Regions from separate parts of the Corallincola holothuriorum genome, predicted to be linked through region 1. Evidence: predicted binding sites of a transcription regulator. Region 1 holds the regulator's gene; each other region holds the start of a gene.
What was found. Region 1 encodes LexA, which represses DNA repair genes until DNA is damaged. Its sites were predicted from a motif close to TACTGTATNNNNATACAGTA; they were not measured.

Region 1 (3,283 bases):
GTCGATCTCTTCATTCACCTGCATGCTGCCCAACTGCGCGGCGTAACTCGCGCCTGTGCGGCCCGCCATAATAATCGCTGTCATCATCGCGCCCATTTCACGTGCCATACCCAGCGCAACAAGAGAGGCGACGAAGATAGATGCGCCGAACTGTTGTAACTGCACGGCGCCAACGAAGGCTAAGATCATGCCGATCAGGATGCTGATTAAGGCGACAATGCCAAAGGCAGCGGGACCAGCGTCATGCATACAGTCGTACACGTCCTTGGCACGTATCTCGGCTTTGCCGACGCAGAGTTTGCCAACGGCGCTGATCAGCGCGCCGATGAAACTGAAACTGACTAAGATATTTTCCCAGCTCGCCAAGACCGAGTTACCTATGCGCTCAGCAAAGGTCGGCTGGTAAGTTGTTTGGTTTGGTCTATTGGCCGCATTAGATTGTGACTCTGCCAGCGCCAGAAGCTGCTGTGCGCCTTGAGGTAGGCGGCTGACATCTACATGCAGTCGATGCGCTTTTGCATATTCACTTACACGGCGAATAAGCACCACCAGCGCACTGTTCCAGCGGCCAATGTCGGCGTCGACGAATATGAGCGTTTCATCTGGAGTGACTTTTGATTTTAGGGCTTGTAGTAGATCGTCAACCCGATGATCGCCACGGCGTAATACCCAGTCACCTGTCAACTCTAACAGCCAGCCAGTACCGTCATCAGTTCGCCTGATGTTCAGCTCATGCACGTCACTTTCACCTTGAAAAGCCCTACGTAATGTCCTTGAGTCTGCCGCAGATCCACTATTTCTGCAAAATTCAAAGCGAATCAAGTTATTAATGTCACATAAAACAGTGATCAAAAAAACAGCAGTGATACTTGTCATGAATAAATACCTGTATATACTCACAGTATACTGTATGCAATCACAGGTATCTTTATGCGCCCATTAACACCACGGCAAGCTGAAATTCTTGCGTTGATTAAAGACAATATTGAAGCGACAGGCATGCCGCCAACTCGTGCGGAAATTGCACGCCGATTGGGATTTAAGTCTGCTAATGCCGCGGAAGAGCACCTCAAAGCACTGGCCAAAAAAGGTTTAATAGAGATCTTGGCGGGAACATCACGGGGTATTCGCGTGATCCCACAGGCGGATGATGAAGCGGCTGCAAACGATGATGGCTTACCTCTGATTGGTCAAGTGGCTGCCGGTACGCCTATCTTGGCGCAAGAACATGTTGAGGCGCATTACAAAGTCGATCCAGCCATGTTTCGGCCATCTGCAGACTTCTTACTGCGAGTACACGGTGACAGTATGAAGGATATTGGGATCCTCGAAGGCGACCTGCTGGCAGTGCACAAGACTGCGACGGCGCAGAATGGGCAGGTGGTAGTCGCTCGGGTGGGTGATGATGAGGTGACAGTTAAGCGTTTTGAAAAAAATGGCAAAGATGTGCTGTTGCATGCTGAAAATGAAGCCTACAGCCCGATTAAAGTCGATCTGGGTGTAGAGAACCTGGCCATTGAAGGGTTGGCTGTTGGTATCATTCGTAATGGAGAGTGGTTATGAACCCATTTGAGACAATGAATTTGCATACTCGCCAAATGACTGGCTCATTGGTAGCTGCACCGCAGCCAAAGCTAACGGGCAACCGCCGCCCGCAAAATAAGTGGCAATCGCGAGCGCAGATTGTGCCGGTTGAAGGCCAGCAATCAGCACTGTTAGAGACAATCAAACGTAGTCAACAAGCCAATAAATGGGTTGTATTGGTGGCTGCCCCTGATAAGCAGGTGACGCGTTGGTTGGTGGAAAATGGTGTGTGCGCCGAGCGACTGTTGCAAGTCCACCCCAAAGATGAGCAAGGTGTGATGTGTGCCGTGACTCAAGGCTTAGGCTCTACCACTTGTGGCTTGGTTATCGGCTGGACTGATCTACTTTCCGAAGCGCAGTGGCAGGCACTAACGGCCGAAGCAGCATGTTATGAAACGAATAGTGTGTTGTTTCATCGACAACATAATCATTGCCGGACGGCACGAGCATGGCCGTCAGCAACATCATCAAGTGAGATGATCGCCAGTGTGTTGGTCCATTGATCCCCCACAGTTTCAATGTACTTTCCGAAGCCGCCGCAAGGCGGCTTTTTTTGTACCTTTGAAAAACCTCCTAACACATTAGCTGCTAACTCTAGTTGCACAGACTTAATCACTCGTCAGGCTAAATATCACCATTTGGATGTGATTTAACCCGCAAACAGTTGGGCAGTTTGCTAACTTGCTCAAGTTTTTTGATTAATTTTTAGACGTATCGCTAATCGTGAACGATTCTTAATCAAGGCCTGATAGCTGCGACCGCGCCTATAAAAATTTAAATATGCGGTCTGTAGTGGCTACTGGGGTTTTGGGGTAAGCGCCTGTCGAACAGGTGTTTTTTGTAAGTGCGAGGAGAAGCCTCTTGATACGGATAGCCACACGCGTCGCGGCGGGGGCTGGCGCCCTATTGCCGTCATTTATCTCCGCCGAGGAGATGCCGCTAAATATGACTCAGGGTGTGACAGCCATTAGTCAGGACGTCTACCAGCTCCACATGACCATCTTCTACATCTGCTGCGTCATTGGCGTGCTTGTCTTCGGTGTGATGTTTTGGTCAATCATTCATCATCGCAAGTCCAAGGGAGTGAAACCGGCGCAGTTTCATGAAAGTACCAAGGTCGAGATCCTTTGGACTGCACTACCACTGCTTATTTTGGTTGGGATGGCGGTGCCAGCAACGCAAGTGTTGATCAATATGGAAGATACCACGGAAGCGGATGTCACCATTTTGGTGACGGGCTCGCAATGGAAGTGGCACTACAAGTATCTGGATGATGACGTTGAGTTCTATAGCCTGTTGGCGACACCCCGTGCCGAGATCGAAAACAAACTCGCCAAAACTGAAAACTATCTACTTGAGGTGGACCGCCCCCTAGTCCTGCCTATCGGTAAGAAAGTGCGTTTCTTAATGACTTCCGACGACGTTATTCACAGTTGGTGGGTGCCCGCTTTTGCGGTGAAAAAAGACGCTAATCCAGGTTTCATTAATGAAGCGTGGACCAGAATTGACGAAGCCGGCACATACCGAGGGCAGTGCGCGGAACTGTGCGGGAAAGACCATGGCTTTATGCCGATCGTTGTGGTCGCCAAGTCGGAAGCAGAATACAACACTTGGTTGGCCACATTGAAAACCACCCAAGCCGAAGCGAAAGCGGAAGAGCAAAAACTGCTGGCGATGAGTATGAGCATGGAAGAGTTAA
Region 2 (3,283 bases), on a different contig from region 1:
GCATACAAAGCCACCGGCATCACCACTCAAACTGTAACTGTTTGGCACCTTCTTTCACTTCCGGTAAACCAATATTGAGCCCCACTAAACGGATCCCTCTGCCTTCAGCCCGTGCATAAGCCTTCTTCAGTAGATCAAGATACAAGCTCTGTCTCACTTGCGACGTGGTTTGTTCAACCGTGGTTTGTTGAAAGTCATCAAACTTTAGCTTCACACCCTGTTTATGGATCTGGCGTTTGGGATCATGTTTATCTAAGCGTTGTAGCAGTTCAGGTAGCAGATTAGCTGCAACCTCCTGACACTGTTGAAAAGTAGATATATCTTTACTCAATGTTGTTTCGACACCGACTGAGCGACGCACATGAGTTCCATCCACCGGACGGTTATCTATACCAAAGCTTCTTTGCCATAAAGCTTCGCCAAATCGACCGACTAGCTGCACTATTTCATCCACGCTTTTTTCTCGACAATCCGCCGTGGTTCTCAACCCCATATCTGCCAACCGTTGCTCGGTTACCGGCCCGACTCCAGGGATCTTGCGCAACGGCAACGCTGCAACAAACGCCTCCACCCCATCAGGTGGAACAATACAGATGCCATTGGGCTTGTTCTCGTCGCTGGCTATTTTGGCAATAAATTTATTAGGAGCAACTCCGGCCGAGGCTGTTAACCCCGTTTCATTGACGATCTCAGTGCGGATAGCTTCAGCAATCAGCGTCGCACTGCCATGGTGTGCTTGGCAATGAGTCACATCTAAATAAGCCTCATCCAGAGATAAAGGCTCGATAAGGTTGGTATAACGTTGAAAGATACTCTGGATATGCCGGGAAACCGACTTATAGGCATCAAAACGAGGCTTTACCAGAATCAGATTAGGACACTGACGTAATGCCGTCGCCGTGGCCATCGCAGAGCGCACACCAAAGCGACGGGCGCTATAGTTACAAGTGGCGATCACCCCTCGGCGATCAGATTGACCACCAACCGCTATCGGCTTATCTCGCCATTGCGGATTATCTCGCATCTCAACGGCGGCATAAAAACAATCCATATCGATATGAATGATCTTTCTTTGCAGTGTTGACTTCGCCATCTCATTTAAACACTGAGCACTGTATATAAAAACAGTATAATGGTTAGTCTAGGTTTACTCCAGTGCGCAATATAAAAACTATTAAAAATAAAAAAGCACCCGCAGGTGCTTTAATCGAACAGCTATTAATCGCTATTAGATAATCCGGTGCTTCTCGAGCATTTCGCGACGTCGTTCCTCTTTCGCTTCCCGCTTCCTGCGCTTCTCACAGGGCTCAGGGCAATCACAGACTTTATCCATCCCCAAAGCTGCGATACCACCACAACTGCCAGCGATCTTCTTACGTTGCAATAGGTAACCAATGGCCATTGCTGCAACAACGGTTAATAACAAGCCAAAGGTAAGTAAAAACACAGTCATAATACTAAGATCCTTGGGACGCCAAGTACTGCTCAAAATTTGGGCTAGTGTACTCCACAAAGCCATCATCCGTCTTTACGATCATCAATACGGGTAACTGATGCTGCTCGGCAAACAAACGACCTTTTTCTGGCCCCATCACCATCAAAGCCGTAGCCAACCCATCTGCGGTCATACAACTTGAAGCGATCACTGTCGCCGAGACCAAACGATGATTAATCGGGTGGCCAGTTTCGGGATCGATGGTATGAGAATAACGGATACCACCGTCTTCAAAATAGTTTCGATAGTCACCAGACGTAGCAACCGCATTATCACCCGGCTCGATGATACGTTGTACCATACGTGACTGGGTATCAGGCTTTTCAACGGCAATACGCCACTTGTTACCTTGCAGATTATGGCCACGGGTACGTAACTCGCCACCCACCTCAACCAAGTAGTTTCTATAACCCAAGCTATCAAGCAGGTCAGCAACGCTATCCACACCATAGCCTTTAGCGATAGCGGATAGATCAACATAGAGATCCACTGCCGATTTTTGCAGTGAGAGTGCTGCGGTCACGGTTAACTGCTGATAACCCATTCGCGCTTTCGCCTCTGCGATTTCAGCAGCAGTTGGCGTCTCTTCGGGTCTGGCCTGGGGGCCAAACCCCCACAGATTGACCAACGGACCAATGGTGACGTCTAGCGCTCCCTTGGTCTGTTCACCAAGGCGCAATGCTTCCTTCACCACCTCGCTTGTGGCTGCAGATACAGTGAATGGCTGGAGTCCCCGGTACTGATTGAATCGACTCAGCTCAGAGTCTTGCCGATAGGTCGACATCTGATCGTTAACTAACTCAAGGCGCTGATCGATCTGCTTCTGTAACGCAGCGGTATCCTGGAGCGGGTTATCCACGACCAAAGTGATGTGGTAAAAGGTGCCCATGGTACTGCCAGCCAAACGCACCGCTTCAGGTGGCGTATGACTTGGACCGCAAGCTGAGATAAAAAAGGCCAGCCCAAACAGGGCCAGCCATTTTGTTAGTGATTGAATAGGCATTCCTATTTAACCACCAAAATCATCAAGCAGGATATTTTCATCCTCAACACCCAGATCTTTGAGCATGTTAATCACAGCAGCATTCATCACTGGAGGACCACACATGTAATACTCACAATCTTCAGGGGCTTCATGGTCTCGCAGGTAATTTTCAAACAATACGTTATGAATAAAACCTGTATACCCATCCCAATTATCTTCAGGCTGCGGATCTGACAGAGCGACATGCCACTGGAAATTCGGATGCTCTTTCTGCAGCATATCGAAATCTTCCACATAGAACATTTCGCGCTTAGAGCGAGCACCATACCAGAAGCTCATCTTGCGCTTTGAATCAAGGCGACGTAGCTGATCGAAGATATGGCTGCGCATAGGTGCCATACCCGCACCACCACCAACAAATACCATTTCGTTCTCAGTCTCTTTAGCGAAGAACTCACCAAATGGACCTGAAATAGTGACCTTATCACCCGCTTTCAAGTTAAAGATGAATGATGACATCTTACCGCACGGCGCACTTGGGTTATTTGGCGGTGGCGTAGCAATACGCACGTTTAGCATAATGATGCCAAACTCTTCCGGATAGTTCGCCATTGAATAGGCGCGGATGGTCTCTTCATCAACCTTAGATTCGAGGTTGAAGAAGCCAAAACGCTCCCAGTCACCACGATACTCTTCATCCACTTCGAAGTCTTTGTACTTCACGTGGTGTGCAGGGGCTTCGATCTGAATATAACCACCGGCACGGAAAGGTACGCTTTCACCATCAGGAATTTTTAGCTTCA
Region 3 (3,283 bases), 380 kb from region 1:
TGCGGGTTTGCTTCCATAATCGGCTGGGCTTTCTATGCTGGTTCATAAAAATCCTTGCTGATAGGTAAAAAGCGGATCAGCTTTCATTCAAGCTGATCCGCAATGCTAGGTGCTACTTATTTGCTCTCGCTTTGGTAGCGCTGTTTAAAAGCCTTCTGTGCTTCTTGGCGCTTTTGTTTGATATCTGCAGGCTCTTTGCCCGAGAACCAAGCGTGTTCAGGTCTGGATAAGATCTCGTCGAGCAGTTTTCGCGCTTCTGCTGCTTGCTCTTTCTTGCCTGCATGCTCTGCTTTCTCTACCACTTCCAGGTATTGAGGTACCATCTCAACGTAGAAGCGTTCAGCCACTTCAAACATGCCGTGCCACTGCACGTAATCAGGTGCCATCATTGCTGCACCATGGCGAGCGCGGCGACCTTCATGGTGCCAGAGGTAGAACCAAGTCCACTCAATCTCTTCATCGAACTGGACTTCGGTTAACATCTCATTCTTCGTCAGCAGATCCATCATAGATTTACCCGGACGGGCGAACTTCTCGTTATACAGCACCACTAAATTATCGAACTGAGTATAGAAGTTCTCGATCCAGCCACTGGTGTGGCAGGCACTACACACGTTCTTCATATCAGCACGGCGCTCTTCCCAAGGCTTCACTTGCTTGCCTTGAGCAATCGCTTTCGCGTCGACTTTTTCCGAAATTGCAGGGCGTAATGTCCAACTAATACGAGCGCCGACGTCATGAGTTAAAGGTAGCTCGCGAGTGGCTGACATATGGCAAGTGGCACATGTGGGGGCTGCATCATAATCTTCGCCAACTATCCATTTCGCTGAACCCAGATTCATATGCTCAACGTTGGCAAAGAAATTAATGCCGTGCTTGGATTCTTCGTAGATCTCTTTTTGCGGATGGTCTGGCCCTAGGTGACACTTTCCGCAGGCTTCAGGGCGACGGGCCTGAACCATGGAGAACTCGTGACGCTGGTGGCAGGCGCTACAAGCACCAACTGAGCCATCAGGATTGAGTCTGCCAATACCTGTGTTGGGCCAGGTGGTTGGATCAAGGTCGCCGTTAGCTAATACTTTGACTTCGGCGCCGTGACATTGCCAACAACCGCTGACAGCTGCGGGGGATTGGCCGTTAAAGCTCAACTGTCCCTCCACCGCCTCGGCGAGAAAGTTATCCAGTGAGCCAATGATCTGTCCCGCTTTGGCATGATGACTGGCGGCAAACTCTTCGACTTCCTTGTTGTGGCACTGCCCGCAATCTTTTGGCGATACAATCACTGCAATATCAAATCCTTCGTGCTTGATGGCGTCAGCATCATTGGGATCGGCTTGGTGACACTCAAAACATCCAATATTGGCACCATAATGCTTAGATCGCCCCCATTGCTGGTACAGGGCGGGGTTTTGCTCTTTATGGCAGGCAGCACACTGCTTGCTTTCGTCACTGAGCGACGCAAAAGGTTTCAGCATCTGTGCTTTGGGGGCGGCGTAAGCCAGGCTAAAGAGGGCGCTGCAGGTAAGCAATACCAGCGTGGCAAAGAAGGTGGTCTGTAGTGCTATTCGTCCGTTTTTCATGGTCTGCTGTCCGTCTCGGCATCCGTGATGGTTGGGCAACAACATCTGTATCCGACAGATATGTAAGTGAACAAATAGTAGACAATAAATCCATATGTTAAATATGGATTTTGGATAAATGTTAATCAGCTCACTTTGTATGGGTTTAAATGATGAGTGCAGTTGTAATAGATCAATTTTCCTCTGCCAGCGGCTATTTGCCGAATCAATCACCTTAAAATATACTGTATGCATATACAGTATATTTTAAGGTGATTATGCCATTATTGGATCCACTTTTTGACTCTGGCTTGCTATGGCAGGGCGCCGCGCCACGTGTTTCGTCTTGTGAATCACTCGCCACTGGTTATGCGGTCTTAGACAAGGCGCTCGATGGTGGGTGGCGACGTCAGGAAGTAACGGAGCTGCTGTTGCCGCGACTCGGCATCGGTGAAGTACAGTTGCTGCTGCCGGCAATGGCAGCGCTGGCATCCGTGGACAAATTCCAGTTGTGGATCGCTCCGCCTATGGTGCCTTATGCGCCAGGGTTGCTGCAGGCTTGCTTGCCTGTGGAGCAGCAACTGGTAATTGCTGGGGTTGAAGATATGTCGGCGCAGCTCTGGAGCGCAGAGCAAGCGTTGAGCTCCGGAGCATGTAGTGTGGTGCTGCTCTGGTTACTCGACCCTGCTCAGCAGCCCCAAACGTCCCAGTTGCGCCGTTTACAGTTGGCGGCGGAGCGTGGGCAAACCCCGTTGTTTCTTTTTCGTCCCCAATGGATCAGGCAGCAAGCGGTCAGAGATCTCAGCTCGCCAGCGCCTACCCGTCTATGGTTAGAAAGTCATAGTAATAGCCAGTTGCTAGTAGAGCTGTTTAAACGTCGTGGTGGGTGGCCGTTATCGCCTTTTCCACTTTCGCTGGCTGACAAGTTCAGTTTACCGGCAGCAGAGACTGACAGTGTCATTGTCGGCCCTTGGCGGGCGTAAGCATGCTCTGGTTAGCGTTAGATTTCCCCCGCTTAGCGCTTGATTGGTGCTGTCGCAGCCATGAGACGTCTGGTGTTGTGGTCTTGTTGGATCGGCAGCAACGGGTACTGCAGAGCAATCAGCAAGCTGTGGTGTTGGGGGTACGGCCTGGTATGTCTCTGGCGACCTTGTTGGCATTGACCGATGACATCACTTTATTAGCTGAAGATCAGCTGGTTGAGGGCGATGTTGCGCAATTGTCAGCCACAGCATTGCATGCCATGGCGCTATGGGCGGGGGATTTTGCTTCCCGCATTCTGTTATTTCCGCCCCACAGCTTACTGCTGGAAGTGGGCAGTATGTTGCGTCTGTTTGGCGGCGTAGAGGGTTATCTTGGTCAGTTAAAGCGTAGCTTATTAACCCAAGATCTTAGTTGGCAGTACGCTATCGCTAAGACACCGCGGGCAGCGATCACCTTGGCGCAGGCAGGCGCTAACTGGTCATCACTTGATGCTAAAAAAACAGCTAAACGTCTCGGTGATCTTGGCGTCGAGAGCTTGCCTTTTACCCCTTTGCAGCTGCAAGGGTTATCGGGCTTAGGACTGCAAACGTTATCACAACTGCTAGCGCTGCCAGTGGCGGAGATCCGACGTCGCTTGGGCGCGCCCTTGCTCTGTTGGATCCTTGAACTGCAGGGGCGTTTAATGCCCTCGTTTAAGGTGTTTTCAGCACCGCCACGATTTGAGTTATCGCAACCGCTGG

Region 2: the regulator LexA is predicted to act here: its motif matches at 1,111-1,130, upstream of dinB (DNA polymerase IV).
Region 3: the regulator LexA is predicted to act here: its motif matches at 1,803-1,822, upstream of imuA (translesion DNA synthesis-associated protein ImuA).

The regions. Positions count from the first base shown of each region.
Region 1 covers NZ_QPID01000003.1:386,937-390,219, forward strand. Annotated here, with positions in the region: gene DU002_RS07285 (MlaE family ABC transporter permease) at 1-738, opposite strand, end outside; gene lexA (transcriptional repressor LexA) at 931-1,563, shown strand; gene DU002_RS07295 (hypothetical protein) at 1,560-2,087, shown strand; gene coxB (cytochrome c oxidase subunit II) at 2,491-3,283, shown strand, end outside.
Region 2 covers NZ_QPID01000007.1:57,260-60,542, forward strand. Annotated here, with positions in the region: gene dinB (DNA polymerase IV) at 20-1,093, opposite strand; gene nqrM ((Na+)-NQR maturation NqrM) at 1,229-1,453, opposite strand; gene DU002_RS12250 (FAD:protein FMN transferase) at 1,458-2,498, opposite strand; gene nqrF (NADH:ubiquinone reductase (Na(+)-transporting) subunit F) at 2,505-3,283, opposite strand, start outside.
Region 3 covers NZ_QPID01000003.1:7,162-10,444, forward strand. Annotated here, with positions in the region: gene DU002_RS05620 (NapC/NirT family cytochrome c) at 1-46, opposite strand, end outside; gene DU002_RS05625 (multiheme c-type cytochrome) at 117-1,580, opposite strand; gene imuA (translesion DNA synthesis-associated protein ImuA) at 1,838-2,542, shown strand; gene DU002_RS05635 (Y-family DNA polymerase) at 2,545-3,283, shown strand, end outside.